Regions from separate parts of the Spongiibacter taiwanensis genome, predicted to be linked through region 1. Evidence: predicted binding sites of a transcription regulator. Region 1 holds the regulator's gene; the other holds the start of a gene.
What was found. Region 1 encodes sigma-54, which starts transcription at its own class of promoters, with help from an activator protein. Its sites were predicted from a motif close to TGGCACANNNNTTGCNNT; they were not measured.

Region 1 (7,558 bases):
ACCTGATAGGGCTGGGGGCGATCGCCGTAAATCCGCTGGGCGACGCCAACACTGCCAGACAAGTCTGCATCCTCGGCAAGGGGCAGTACCTCAATCCGGTTTCCGTTGAAGGTCAGCAGCCCCTTGGAGTAAGTATTAATCAGCCCATCCTTGAAGTTCTCGGTGAACCGGATGACCTGGCTACGAAACTTGGCCCGCTCTTCTTCCGTCTTCAAGCTCTGGTAGTAACCACGGCTACCGTATTTACCCATGACACCCCGAGCGAAGCTTTGAAAATCGACGACCTCATCAAGCAGTTCGCGCACTTCGCGCTCAAAGCGCTCCGGCTCCTTATCGGCATAGCCTTTTGCCTCTTCGATAACCGCCATAAGCGCTTGCGTGGTGTCGGCCACCACTTCATAGGGCCCTTTTTCTGTCGCGAACGCGCTGGAACTTGCGCCCACAAAAACCAACAGTGCAAAAATCGCCTTCTTCAACATATCGCTATTTCCTTTCGCAGATAGCCCGAATTCACCGTATGCGGCCTGCCACGGGACCTGAACTTTTTGTTTGACCCCATTCTACGTTAGTCGTCCCCAGGCTGCGGGTCAGCAAAACCTGTTATTTTTTCACATTGGAAATTATCATAGCCCCCGGCATTTCGAGAGCTGCCCAACCTCCACTCACTGAGCGGCCTCATTATTATCGTTGGAAGATTAGCAACAGCTTAACCGGGGGCTAGCACCATCAGCGCAACATCGAGTACGCCCAGGACATTTACTGAGTCCGCGAAACGGGTCATCAGCATGGAGGGAGCCGCGGTGGCGGCCCTCTCAGATCGTATTGACGACGACTTTACCCGCGCCTGCCAATTACTGCTCAATTGCACCGGCAAAGTGGTGGTGACCGGAATGGGAAAATCCGGCCATATCGGCAACAAGATCGCCGCCACCCTGGCGAGCACCGGCACACCGGCTTTCTTCGTCCATCCTGGGGAAGCCAGCCACGGCGACATGGGAATGATCACCGCCGGCGACGTGGTGATTGCCCTGTCAAACTCGGGCACCACCGCCGAGATCGTGACCATTCTGCCGCTGCTCAAGCTGCTGGCCGTTCCCCTGATCGCCATGACCGGCAATCCCGCATCGGAGCTGGCGCAGAGCGCTGATGTTCACCTCAATGTCGGTGTTAAAGAGGAAGCCTGCCCACTGAACCTGGCGCCCACATCCAGCACAACGGTCAGTCTGGTGATGGGCGATGCCCTGGCCATCGCTCTGCTCGAAGCACGCGGCTTCACCGCTGACGACTTCGCCTTCTCCCACCCGGGCGGTGCACTGGGGCGGCGGCTGCTCCTGAAAATCGACGGCATCATGCACACTGGCGACGCTATTCCCAGGGTAAAACTCGGCACAGCCCTCAGCGGTGCCCTGCTGGAAATCAGCAGCAAAGCACTTGGCATGACCACCGTGGTTGACGATGACGGCGTGCTGCAGGGCATTTTCACTGACGGCGACCTACGCCGGGCCATTGATAGCGGCAGCGATATTCGCAACGCTCCCATTGAACAGGTAATGACCCGCAACGGCCGCACTATCAAGCCGGGCACCATGGCCGCGGAGGCATTGCGCATTATGGAAGATCACAAAATTACTGTACTGGTCGCCGTCGATGACCAGCGCCGCCCGGTTGGCGTCATTCACACCCATGACCTGCTCAAAGCAGGCGTTGCCTAAACGGAGAAGCCGACTGTGCACGCGGTAATCGAAAAGGCCAAACTCATTAAACTGCTGGCCATGGACGTGGATGGCGTCCTGACCGACGGCAGCCTGTACTTCGGCAACAGCGGTGAAGAAATCAAAGCCTTCAGTATTCTGGACGGGTTGGGCATCAAACTGGTGAGAGAGGCCGGCATTCGACCGGCAATCATCACCGGCCGCAGCTCCCAGCTACTGGCCCGGCGCGCCGCTGAACTGAAAATCGACCTGATCTACCAGGGCCGCGAGGACAAGCTGGTAGCCCTGACCGAATTGCGCAGCGATCTTGGCCTGGAGCTAAGCGAAATTGCCTATGTGGGCGACGACTTGCCCGACCTGTCTGCCATTGTTGCTGCTGGTCTGGGGATCACCGTTGCCAATGGTCACAGCTTTGTCGCCCGCCACGCCGATTGGCAGACCGATGCCAGAGGCGGACAAGGCGCCATACGGGAAGTCTGCGAGTTGCTGCTAAAAGCCCAAGGGAAACTCAATGCCGCCTGGGAGCAGTTTCTATAATGGCCAAGCGCCGGGGGTTCAATTTCGCTGCATTGTCAGTGCTCTCGGCACTGGCCGCGCTGGGGGGTACCTACCTTTACCTCACGCAGTTCAGCGAGAGCGGCAAGCTGAGCATTGTCGAGCGTTTTGACCCCACCCCGGATGTGGATTCCTACCTTGAAGGCATTGAGGGCATCAAATACCGGGAAGATGGCGCCGTGGCCTACCGTTGGCGGGCCGTCAGCGCCGAACGTTACATTTCAGATGGCTCTGTGCGCTTGCAAGAACCCTCTTATTTAGGGAATATCGCCGAGCAGCGCCCGTGGACTGCCACCGCCACAGAGGGTCGCCTGAACAGTAGCGGCCAGCACCTGCAGCTCAACCAGGATGTGGTCGTGCGCGAATTGATCAGACAAGCTGAAATAAGAACCAACGTGTTGAAAATCGACCTGCAAGAAAGTGAAGTCAGCACCGACCAAGCCCTCACACTGCTCCTGCCCAACGGCACCACAAAAGCCACCGGCATGTACGCGTCGCTGCGAGAAGAGCGGGTAGAACTCCTTGATAACGTCAGGGGGCATTATGCGCCCCGCTAAACTGTTGGCCGCCGCGATAGCCATGTCGACGCTCAACGTTGCGCCCCTGCACGCCTTGCCCGATGACCGCAATCAGGCCATCAATCTCAGCTCAGATCGCGCCACCTATGAAAACAATCAGGGCATCTACAGTGGCAACGTGAAGATGTCCCAGGGCACCCTGAAAATTCAGGCCGACAAACTCACCATTGTCGAGAGTGATCGCAAAGTCGAAAAAGTGATCGCTCAGGGCAACCCGGCCAAATTCGAACAACAACCCAGAGCCGGTGAAGGCGTAGTGGTTGCCAGCGCCGGCACCATTGAATACCGCCTGGCCGACGAGGAAATTCTGCTTCAGCAAAATGCCAGCATCACCCATCAGGGCTCAAAAATCAGCGGTGATCGAGTGGTGTATAGCGGCAAAAAACAAACCGTTGTCGCCGACGGAGGCAGTGCCGCAGAAAACGGCCGGGTGAGAATGACCCTGCAACCCCAGAGCAATGGCGAGGTCAACTCCCAGGGTGGCAAACAAAACACCCCGGTCAATGACGACAACGACGGAGAGACTTCGCCCTAATGCCGGTTCTGAACGCGCACAACCTCGCCAAGGCCTATAAAGGGCGGCAGATTATTCGGGACGTCTCGCTGAGCATCCGCAGCGGCGAAATTGTCGGCTTGCTGGGTCCCAATGGCGCGGGCAAAACCACCTGCTTTTACATGATTGTCGGGATTGTGAACGCCGACCGTGGTCGTATAACGTTGGACGATCGCGACCTTACTCCCATGTCCGTCCATGGCCGGGCCCAATGTGGCGTAGGCTACCTGCCTCAGGAAGCGTCGATTTTTCGCAAATTGAGCGTCGCCGACAACATCATGGCAATTCTCGAAACACGCAAAGACCTGAATCGCAGCCAGCGCAAGGAAAAACTCGAAGCGCTGCTGCAGGAATTTCACATCACCCATATCCGCAAATCCAAGGGCATGACCCTGTCTGGCGGTGAACGTCGCCGGGTCGAGATCGCCCGGGCCCTGGCCACCGAGCCCAGCTTCATCCTGCTCGACGAACCCTTTGCCGGAGTTGACCCCATTTCCGTCAACGATATCCAGCAAATCATCCGTCACCTGCAGGCCCGGGGTATCGGCGTGCTGATCACCGATCACAACGTCCGGGAAACCCTGCACATCTGCGAAAAAGCCTACATTGTCGGTGAAGGCAGAATCGTCGCCGAAGGCGATGCGAACACCGTGCTAAATAGCGAGATCGTCCGGGAAATTTACCTAGGCGACAAATTTACACTTTAATTTCTGCCAGATTTTTGATTCGGCACAGCTATTGCAGGGATCGAGAGAGGCGTCTACACTCAAGTTGGACATTCGAGGGCACTGCCCGTCGTAGAATGCTTGGGCATCCCGCCCTCTGGTAGAGCACAATGTGCTCGCGTTACCTTCTTAATGTTGTAGAAGCCACTGCTTATGAAACAATCGCTCCAGCTCAAGGTTGGCCAGCAGCTGACCATGACCCCGCAGCTGCAACAGGCGATTCGTTTACTTCAACTTTCCACCCTCGATCTTCAGCAAGAAATTCAGTCGGCTCTGGATTCCAATCCACTACTGGAAATCGGCGAGGATGACACCCCAGAAGGCGAACCCGCCCAGCAGAACACCCCCGCCGCGGCGCCAGAATCCACCACCGCTGAACGCAGCCAGACAGAAGAGACTAAAGAAACCTCCGCCAGCAGCGACGACAGCTGGGCCGAGCGCAGCGAAATCCCGGAAGATCTGCCCGTCGACAGCCAGTGGGATGATGTTTACCAAAGCAGCGGCAGCGCCTCCCTCGGGCCAGCCGACGACAGCGAGTTCAGCAATGACTTTCGCCAGGGTAGCTCCGACTCCCTGCAGGACCACTTGCGCTGGCAGCTGAACCTCAGCCGTCTCTCTGATATCGATCAGTTGATCGCCGATGCTATTGTTGATGCCATCGACGAGAAGGGCCGGCTCACCGTGTCGGTGGAGGATCTGGTCGAGAGCTTCGACAATGAAGATATTGAAGCCGAAGAAGTACAGGCGGTATTACGCCTTATCCAGAATTTTGATCCCCCTGGGGTCGGCGGCCGCGACCTCCAGGAATGCCTGCTGATCCAGCTGCGCCAGTTGCCCCCGGAAACGCCCTGGCGGGAGGAAGCGCTGCTAGTGGTCGGCCAGTACATGGCCCAATTGGGCAACCGGGATTACAACCAGATCATGCGCCGCTGTCGCATCAAGGAAGATCAGCTCAAGGAAATCCTCAAGCTGATCCAGTCGCTGAACCCCACTCCTGGCGACGCCATCGGTGGCAGCGAAACGGAATATGTGGTCCCGGATGTGTTCGTCAGCAAAAAGGAAGGCCGCTGGCTGGTGGAGCTGAACCCGGACATCGCCCCCAAAATCCAGATCAACTCCCATTACGCGGCGCTGGCACGGCAAAGTAGCAACAGCAACGACAACGACTACATTCGCGACAATCTGCAGGAGGCTCGCTGGTTCATCAAAAGCCTGCAAAGTCGCAACGAAACACTGATGAAAGTGGCCAGCAAGATTGTTGAATACCAGCGGGGATTTCTAGAATATGGTGAGGAGGCAATGAAGCCTCTCGTTCTGCACGATATCGCCGAGGCCGTAGGCATGCACGAATCCACCATTTCCCGGGTCACCACCCAAAAATACATGCACACCCCCCGCGGCATTTTCGAACTGAAGTTCTTTTTCTCCAGCCATGTGTCCACCGACACCGGCGGGGAATGCTCATCCACCGCCATTCGGGCGCTCATCAAGAAATTGGTTGCGGCCGAAAATCCCAGAAAGCCCCTCAGCGACAGCAAAATTACCGAACTGCTGGCTGACCAGGGCATTCAAGTGGCCCGGCGAACCATTGCGAAATATCGGGAATCACTGGTCATTCCGCCCTCAAACGAGCGGAAGCGGCTGGTATAGTGGCCGCGACTCAGGTCGCGACCGTCACTTGCGCGCCGGGAGGCGCTGATTGCTTACAGCGATGAAGGAGCAAAAATATGCAGATAACTGTTAGTGGTCATCACGTAGAAGTTACCCCCGCTCTCCGCGACTACGTTAACAACAAGCTTTCCAAGCTGCAGCGACATTTCGACAACATTACCAATACCGACGTCACCCTGACGGTCGAAAAGTTAATCCAGAAGGCAGAAGCCACTGTCCATGTTGCCGGCGCAGATCTGTTCGCCACCTGCGAGTCACAGGATATGTACGCCGCCATCGACAGTCTCACCGACAAGCTCGATCGGCAACTCATCAAACACAAGGAAAAGCACCTGGCTCGCTAGCGCCAGCTTTGCTACCAGATTGCGATAACCATGAACCTAGACTCCATCCTCAGCCAAGGACGTACCCATTGTGGTACGTCCGTTAACAGCAAAAAACGCCTCCTTGAACAAGTTGCCAAGTTCATCAGCGAGGACGATCACAACTACGATCCCGACGAGCTGTTCAATGACCTGCTTGCCCGGGAGCGCCTTGGCAGCACCGGCATCGGCCACGGGGTGGCCATTCCCCATTGCCGCAGCAGCCGCTGTGAAAGTATTACCGGCCTGTTGGTACGCCTTGAAAAGGCCATCGAATTTGAATCCATTGACGATCAACCGGTCGACCTGGTGTTTGCCCTGATCGTACCGGCAGAGGCCCACGACGAGCACGTTAAAGTGCTGGGTGCCCTCGCCTCCGCCTTCAACGAAGAGAGTTTTCGTCGCAGCCTGCGCCAGGCAGAAGACGCTGCCGCCCTTTTTAAGGCAGCTATCGCTCACTGACCCAAGGGCGCCAGCCTATGCAACTGACCATCATTAGCGGCCGCTCCGGATCGGGCAAAAGTACCGCACTGCACCAGCTGGAAGACGAAGGCTTTTACGCCATCGACAATCTTCCCATTGCGCTGTTGCCCGAGCTGGTCAGAGAACTGTCCCAAAAGCCCATCAAGGCCCACCAGAAAGTGGCGGTGTGTATCGACGCCCGCAACTCCGAAACCGAGCTACAGCGCTTCAGATCACTGTGCGACCAGGTTCGCCAGTACGCCGATCTGCGCATCGTGTTTCTCGATGCCGCCGAAGACAAACTGATTAAACGGTTCAGCGAAACGCGCCGCCGTCACCCGCTGACCAGCTCGGCGCTGCCGCTGGCCGACGCGATCAAGCTTGAGGCCTTGCTGCTGGAGCCCATCGTGATGGAAGCCTCCCTGACCATCGACAGCAGCGACATGACGGTCCACGACCTGCGCGGCGCGATCCGCGACCGTATTCTGGGTGCCGAGGCAGCAACCCTGGCGATTCAACTAAAATCCTTTGGTTTCAAGCGCGGCCTGCCCATTGATGCCGACCAGGTATACGACTTGCGCATGCTGCCCAATCCCCACTGGGACGAAGCACTGCGCGGTCTTACGGGCCGCGACCAGCCCGTGGCTGACTTCCTCGATGCGCAAGACGACGTGCAGCAGATGTACGCCGACATCCTCGCCTACCTGGGCCATTGGCTGCCCAAAATCGAGGCCAGCAACCGGAGTTACTTCACCGTTGCCATTGGTTGCACGGGCGGACAGCATCGGTCAGTATACATGGCGGAAAAACTGGCCAGTGCTCTTCTCCCCAAGCACCCCGGCCTTCAAGTTCGCCATCGCGAACTGCAACAATAGATGAACTGGCATGGTTGAAACCAAGATAACAATCATAAATAAGCTTGGTCTGCACGCCCGCGCGG
Region 2 (7,558 bases), 610 kb from region 1:
CGCAAGCTCAATGAGGCTGCTGCCTTCACGTGATTTACTGCGCATGACCGTGGCATTTTGGGTGTGCAAAGCCAGCGCTGCCAACCTGCGCCCGCTTTTACCGTAATGCGCCAGCTGAGTGCCCTGAAGGTAAGTCAGAAAACTACCGTTATCACGCTCAATGACATTGGCGTAATTTGCTAGCGTGCGCTTGGCCAACTGGCCATCAAGCTGACGAAGATCACCATCGCGACGGTGAAAATAGAGATCATCGTACTTTTGCAGCACCACCCCTGAACTCATCGATTTAACGTAGCGAAGATCACCGCTGATTTGAATCTCGCCGACCTGCTCCAGCTCCGCCGTCTGCAGGCGTAAATCCGGTACCGATTTGGCGGTGGCGGCTTTGGGAGCGTTCGGAATACATCGCTGCATACGACGACCAATCTCAGCCGCTTCGGCGAGTGTGGTCAGGGCCTTTGCTGCCTGTTGCTGACAAGGGGTGGTCTTCAGGCCACGTTGCCGGGCAAACCGCCCCGGCATAGACATACTCTTGTTAAAGGCCGCTCTGAATCGGCCAGCCTGATCACCAATGGCCCTGTCCAACTCACTTATACGCTGCGGGTCTGTGCTCTGCTCCCTCTGCCGGGAAAGCGCATTCATGGCATTTTGCGCACGGAATCTTGCTAGCGACCACAGGTTAATTTTTGACTCGTCGGCGATCCACACTTCACTGACAACGTGAGCGGAGTGCTGCTGGCTTTCAAAAAGATCGCGCAAAATCGACTGAGCACGCTCCGCCGGGAGAAAAGATGACTTATCCCCCTCCCTCGAAAACAGCAGCTTTCCCCATGCTGGGCTGGCAGGAACGGTAAAACTGGGTGCTTCACTAGCAGCTTCCGACATCACACCCGGATCACAAGCCAGTAAATAACCACTTTTCAGCTTGAAAATGAGTTTGGGGCTGTAAAAATCCAGATCACGCTGAACACTCGCGGGGAGCAGGTCTACCGGAAATTTATGGACACTTGCCTCGCCGCTACTGTGATCGTATATCTCATCTAGCCACCATGTCGCCGGGCAGTAGACCAACGGCTCTCCCATTAACGTCGTCAGCGCCAGATGGACGCGCATGCCCACCATGACCGAAAACTGGCTGTCCTCATGCCGCACGATGCGCTTGCTGAATCCCGGACTCTGACTGCTATCGGTAAGGTCGGTGTATTTATCCCCGGCAAAGCTCAAACAGGCAGAAAAAATCAGGGTAAAACAGAAAACGACTTTGCTTGGGGAGCTCACTCACTGGCCCTTATGGGTTCCTTATCTTTGCAACAGTTTACAAAACTACCGCTGTAAAAGGGGATAATGATGCAAGCGGCCGACACAATCGCATTTTTGCATGGAGCACTAGTGGTCCGTGCGGCAAATACGGTTACGCTGAGCCACAGCACAAGGGGTTTTGGCAAGGCGCAGTCCGCAGGGAATGGCCCGGCCCTTTGCAAGGGCTGCAACGCAGTCCAAAATCCCTTGTGCTGCGGCCCTTCGGGAGCGCCTGTGCGGGCGCGCCCGCCTTGCTAAGGACTGGGCCATTAGAGGCGAAACCGCCTCGGTTCGCACCCACACAGACGCTCTGAGTGTGACCTTATTTGCCGCACGGACCACTAAGCGTAATCATCCACCCCACCGGCCCGACTCAGTACCACATTACGCAATACTTCGCCTTCGCCATTGCCCCCCATGTTGCCCTGCTGATCACCCCGCGCGCCCGGATTATTGCCACCTTGACCGGTCGCGGCGTTCTGGCCTTGTCCCTGACCCTGGGCGAGACTGGCGTTAGCATTCTGGTTCATCAGGCTGACTTTTACATCGTCCAGGCGCAGGCCCTGCTGTTCAAAGCCCTGCGTCAAACGCGGCAACATTCGCTCCACCAGCTCACTGGTCTCAGCGTGCTGAGTTTGAAACTGCACACGGCTGCTATCGCCATCGAGGCTGATCTGCACTTGAATACTGCCCAGTTCTTCGGGGTGTAGTTGCACGGTGGCCGTGTGAACCCCGTTGTTCATCATATAACCCACCCGGGCTGCCATTGCCTGACTCCAGGCGGGGTCAGTGACCGCGTTCTGGCTCACGGTGAACATGGCTGGCGCTTTGGTTTGGGCCGAGTTTTGCGCACCACGCAGATCCCGCATCAAGCTGGCCAGTTCAATATCACTGTCGGCCTTCTCGGTGATAGCACCGACTTTTTCATCGCTGGTGGTTTCGCCGCTTTGCTGGACAAGGGCCTGACGGAAGCCCTCGGCGGTGGTCATTGCCTCGGGTTTGGCTAACGCCGTATCACCAAAGGCCAGCGTACCCTGGCTGGGTGCCTTGTCCGGGGTGGCTCCCGTCAGTTGGTTCAGCGCCGCCTTGGCATCGGCCGTCTTCAAGCTGCCAGGCTCACCATGGGCTTCAGCCGCCGCTCCGGTGACCGAATCGCCAGCGGTCCTTTTGGCAACCATTTGCTGCAGCATCGCCGAGAGCGCCAAACCCGACTCCGCCACGTCGTCACCCTCTGCTGCCATCTCGCCGTTCAGCGCAGTACCAACGCCCTGAGGCTGGCTGGCCAGCAAGGACTGCAACTGCGGCAATCCCTTGCCGCCGAGAGGAAAGCCCTCACCGTCGCCCAAGGCAACCTCCGATAGCAAGGATTCGGCCGACAAGGCCTCGCCCTGCTCTTGGCTGAATTGGGCCAATGCTTGGGCCTGAATGGCGGCGAAATCCTGGGGCTGACCGCCCAGCAAACTCAGCTGCTGTGCGGTAAACAGTTGATTAAAAGGGGTTTCTGCCGCGCTGGCCGCGCCCGAAGGGGCGCCTTTGCCAAGCAGGGACTCAAAGATATTACTCACTGAAATGGCCGGAGTTTGCATCGTGCAATTGCCTCTAACAGAGTTTGCGTTAGGGCCGCCAAAGCCCGTTGAAGGGGGCCAAAAGCGGCAAAATTAGGTGACTCTTTAGGGTTTAGAGCAAAGGCTGTGCCAGCGGCTTATCATAATCGGTAGCACCCCAGAAATTTGAGTGTGGCTGTGTAGGTTGGTTAAGGCGTTTTTTGGTCAGACACCGGAGCGCTAACGCGCTAGATGACCCGTATGGCGTCTCGCGACTGAATGGCACTTAATTAAACCTGTCATCCCCGCAAAGGCGCACTACTGTGCAGAATCATTTTTAGGTCGTCATGCTCGCGAACGCGGGCATCCAGAAAACCCGGCTACGTTAGCAAACATACTGGATACCCGCGTTCGCGGGTATGACGATATCCGGTGCTATCGTTGCAGGATTCCCACGTGCGCGGGTACGACGATATTTCGGTAACCCCTCCAGACGGTCGTACATTCAGGCTTTGGTAAATCAAGTCTCGTCGCGGAAGATTCTGTTTCTACTTTAAGCCAGTCATCCCCGAGAAGGCGCACTACTGAGCGGAATCATTTTTAGGTGGTCATGCTCGCGAATGCGGTCATCCAGAAAACCCGGCTACGTTAGCAAACATACTGGATACCCGCGTGCGCGGGTACGACGATATTTCAGCCCAAAGTACTGGGCACCCACGTGCGCGGGTACACTGATATTTCAGCAAAACCTGGATTCCCGCCTTCGCGGGAACGACAATTTGGGCAATATTTATCTAAAGTAAGTGCCATCCGTCTCGCATCTTGCATCTCCCGCCTTGCATCTCCCGTCCAGCATCTCCCGCCCAAAAAAAGCCCGAGGCAACGAATCACCCCGGGCTCTCTTACCACGTCACTGCGTCCGACGTCAGACCAAAGCCACTACAGCACCGGCATGCTCCGATTCCACAGGAAGCGCTGCGCGGCCATATCATCTGCCACAAACTGCTCCCGGCGATCCGCCTCTTGGGCTTCACTCTGCTGATAGCGTTCGGTCAGCTTTTCCAGGCTCATGCTGCGTTGGCGAGTGCTCATCCACTGCTGGCGTTCACCCTGCATATTGCGCTCAGCCTTATCCACCTGTTCCTGCTGCATGCCGATGGCGGTGGCGAGCTTGCTCATAAACTGTCGAGTTTCCTGCAACCGCCGCAGATCCAGTCCAGCACCGGCGGCACTGCTCGCAGCGCTGTACTCGCGGTAATACTGTTTCAGTTCATCCAGTTTGCGGCGTTGCTTGTTGGCGTTGCGCTGACTCGCGGCAAATCGCTCGGCGGCTTGCTGCTCCGCTTTGTCAGCCAGCTTCAACACACTGTCCATGCGCTCGGATTTTTTCATTCAGTTCCACTCACCAGTAGACTTAACTCATCCAGGCTTCGATCAAAGGTTTCTGATTCGTCGTAGGCCTGTTGCAGAAACCCGCTAATTTTGGGCCACAAACTGACCGCTTCATCCAATCGGGCATCACTGCCCCGCTGGTAGGCCCCAATGGTAATGAGGTCCCGGTTTTGCTGGTACAGCGAGTACATCTGCCGGAAATAGCGCACCGTATCCTGGTGGCCCTTTTCGGTGATGTCGTTCATTGCCCGGCTCACCGACTTTTCAATATCTATTGCTGGAAAATGCCCGGCATCGGCCAGCGCTCTGGACAGCACGATATGACCGTCCAATATCGCCCTGGCGGAATCCACGATGGGGTCGTTCTGATCGTCCCCTTCGGCCAGCACCGTGTAGAACGCAGTGATGGACCCTCCGCCAGCCTCGCCATTTCCAGCGCGCTCTACCAGTGCCGGTAAGCGGGCAAACACCGACGGCGGGTAGCCCTTGGTGGCGGGCGGTTCACCCACGGCCAGTGCAATCTCTCGTTGAGCTTGGGCGAAGCGGGTCAGCGAATCCATTAGTAATAACACTTGCTTACCCTGGTCCCGAAAGTGCTCAGCAATCGAGGTGGCCAGCCATGCCGCCCGCATCCGCATCAGCGGCGGGTGATCTGCAGGGGTCGCCACCACCACCGCCCGGCGCATTTCTTCCGGGCCCAGAATACTGTCGATAAATTCTTTGACTTCCCGGCCGCGCTCACCAATCAGGGCAACCACCACCACATCGGCGCTGGTAAAGCGGGTCATCATGCCCAGCAGCACACTCTTGCCCACGCCGCTGCCGGCAAACAGGCCCAGGCGCTGACCGCGACCTACTGTGAGCAGGGAATTGATTGCCCTAACCCCCACATCGAGGGGCTGCCGAATCGGCTGTCTGGACAGGGGGTTAATCGGCTCCCCCGACAATGGCCGGCTGGCGCTGCAGTGCAAGCTGCCCCGGCCATCCAGGGGCCGCCCGGCGCCGTCGAGCACGCGGCCCAACAGGCCGTCGCCAACCGGCACGTCGGAGCCTTTTTCAATGGGAATCACCCGGGCGTTGGGCATGACACCGCGCAACTCGCCGGTGGGCATGAGTAGCAGTTTGTCGTTAGCAAAGCCGACGACTTCGGTTTCCAGCCAGTTGCCATCCACCGTCTCAACCATGCAATACCCACCAACTGCTGACTTACAGCCAACCGCTTCGAGCATGGTGCCAACGACCCGCTTGAGCTTGCCTTCGACCCGGGTTTGGCCGACATCACCCAGCCGCTGCCGGTAGCCCGCTATCCGCTGGGCCAGACTGCCGCCATCGCTGTGACTGAACTCAGTCATCAACCCGGCCCCCAGACACGAAAGGAGAATTTGCAAAGGCTTGTCGCAGAATGGCCGCTAAGCGGGTTTCCAGCCGCTCATCAACTCGGGAGTTGTCATTGGCCAGCATAAAGCCACCGGGGCTGATGTTGGCGTCCTCGACAAACTGCCAGTTGCCCTCAGCAACCTCGCCGCTCTGGGCAAAATGCTGCTGCAGCGTATCGACATCGGCCGGGTGCAGATGAATTTCCAAACCGCCCCCCGCACCGGGGAGCATCGCGGTGGCCGCCTGAATTTGCTCATGAAGCCATTCGGGGTGCTGCTGCAATTCGTGACGCAGAAGCTGCGCCGCCAGGCCCACGCTTAAGCCAATGACTTCCCGCTCCAGGGATTCATCCAACTGCCCGGCGACATTACGCAAAGCCGCAATGGTGTTTTGCAGCTGCTGGCTTTGTTGGGCCAACAAATTGTGTGCCTCTTGCTGGCCCCGCCGGAGCCCTTCCTCATAACCTTGCTGCTGGGCCTGCTGGCGCAGGGCATCAAGCTCACTTTGGTGGTTTTGTTGGCGCTGGGCTTGGGTTTGGGCGTGCGCAGTCGAAGCGGCGTGAGACGAAGACCCTGCCGCGGCTTTGGCGGCTACCGCCCCCAGGTCAGCCGGCACCCAGGGGCGCACATCGCCCTGCAGCGAGGGCCGCTCTGCCTGAGCCACCGCCTCGACAGGCTGGTCGTCCCCCTCAATGCGCCGGGGAGACCAACGCTCAAAGGTCTCGGTCACGAGTATCGCCCTGACAATGCCCGTGGCGTTGGCTTACACATAATCGTCGCCACCTTTGCCCAGATCGATCTGACCGCTCTCTGCCAGTTTTCTGGCGATGGCCAAAATTTCTTTCTGGGCCTCTTCCACTTCACTGATTTTGATCGGGCCGCGGGCTTCCATATCCTCAATAATCATCTCCTTGGCGCGCTTGGACATGTTATTCAGAATCTTGTCGCGCACCCGCTCTTCAGCGCCTTTCAAGGCGATGGGCAGAATATCTGAGGGCACTTCCCGCAGCAGCATCTGAATGCCCTTGTCGGCAATATCCATCAGATTGCTGAACACAAACATCAGGTCCTGAATACGATCAGACAGGGCTTCATCCGCCTTGGCCAGGGCCTCGAGCACCCGGGTCTCTGAATCGGCATCCAGCGAGTTAATGATGCTGGCCGCCGTCATGGCGCCATCAACCGTACTGGTCTTGAAGGAGGCCGACACCGACAGTTTTTTCTTGAGCACATCCTGCAGCTGCTTCATGGCCGCCTGGGGGATGGTCTGCATGGTGGCAATGCGCATCACCACGTTTTCCTGAAGATCCGTGGGTAACGCTTTGAGCACTTTCGCCGCCTGCTCCTTGGCCAGATGGGCCAGGGTAATAGCAATGATCTGGGGGTGCTCGTCTTTGAGCATCTGCACCAGCGCCTCAGTTTCAAGCCAGCGCAGCGAATCGATTTCGAGGGCCTGCTCCTGGCCCAACACCCGGTCAGCCAGGGTTGCGCCCTTCTGTTCGCCAAGCGTATTGGTGAGCACCTTGCGGACATAGTTAGACACCCCCACACCGAGGGTATTTTCCGAGGACAGGGCCCGGTGAAACTCATTGACTACCGATTCGGCTTTGCGGTTGTCCACATCGCGGATAGACGCCATCGCCGAGCCGATTTTTTCGACATCCACCGCGTCCACATGCTTGAGCACCTTGGCCGCCTGGTCTTCACCCAACATCAGTAGCAGAAGCGCCGCTTTCTCACTGCCCGCTACTGTCATCGCATTAAGACTCGCCATTTTCTGCCACCCACCGTTTTACCACCTGTGCCACTCGCCGGGGGTCTTGCTCTGCCGCCGCCCGAACATCATTCATTTTTTGCTCAAAGGCCGGTGCTCCCGGCCCCGCCAGCGCCGCTACCGGGCGCTGCATCACTTCACCGCTGAGGCCATCCTCTTCGCCACGGGGCAAG

Region 2: the regulator sigma-54 is predicted to act here: its motif matches at 2,979-2,996, upstream of NCG89_RS03170 (flagellar hook-length control protein FliK).

Annotation. Positions count from the first base shown of each region.
Region 1 covers NZ_CP098455.1:1,264,618-1,272,175, forward strand. Annotated here, with positions in the region: gene NCG89_RS05880 (MlaC/ttg2D family ABC transporter substrate-binding protein) at 1-479, opposite strand, end outside; gene NCG89_RS05885 (KpsF/GutQ family sugar-phosphate isomerase) at 786-1,712, shown strand; gene NCG89_RS05890 (KdsC family phosphatase) at 1,728-2,249, shown strand; gene lptC (LPS export ABC transporter periplasmic protein LptC) at 2,249-2,824, shown strand; gene lptA (lipopolysaccharide transport periplasmic protein LptA) at 2,811-3,380, shown strand; gene lptB (LPS export ABC transporter ATP-binding protein) at 3,380-4,105, shown strand; gene NCG89_RS05910 (RNA polymerase factor sigma-54) at 4,277-5,773, shown strand; gene hpf (ribosome hibernation-promoting factor, HPF/YfiA family) at 5,851-6,138, shown strand; gene NCG89_RS05920 (PTS sugar transporter subunit IIA) at 6,169-6,618, shown strand; gene rapZ (RNase adapter RapZ) at 6,636-7,493, shown strand; gene NCG89_RS05930 (HPr family phosphocarrier protein) at 7,504-7,558, shown strand, end outside.
Region 2 covers NZ_CP098455.1:650,051-657,608, forward strand. Annotated here, with positions in the region: gene NCG89_RS03165 (hypothetical protein) at 1-1,278, opposite strand, end outside; gene NCG89_RS03170 (flagellar hook-length control protein FliK) at 1,641-2,864, opposite strand; gene fliJ (flagellar export protein FliJ) at 3,783-4,235, opposite strand; gene fliI (flagellar protein export ATPase FliI) at 4,232-5,587, opposite strand; gene NCG89_RS03185 (FliH/SctL family protein) at 5,580-6,341, opposite strand; gene fliG (flagellar motor switch protein FliG) at 6,375-7,385, opposite strand; gene fliF (flagellar basal-body MS-ring/collar protein FliF) at 7,372-7,558, opposite strand, start outside.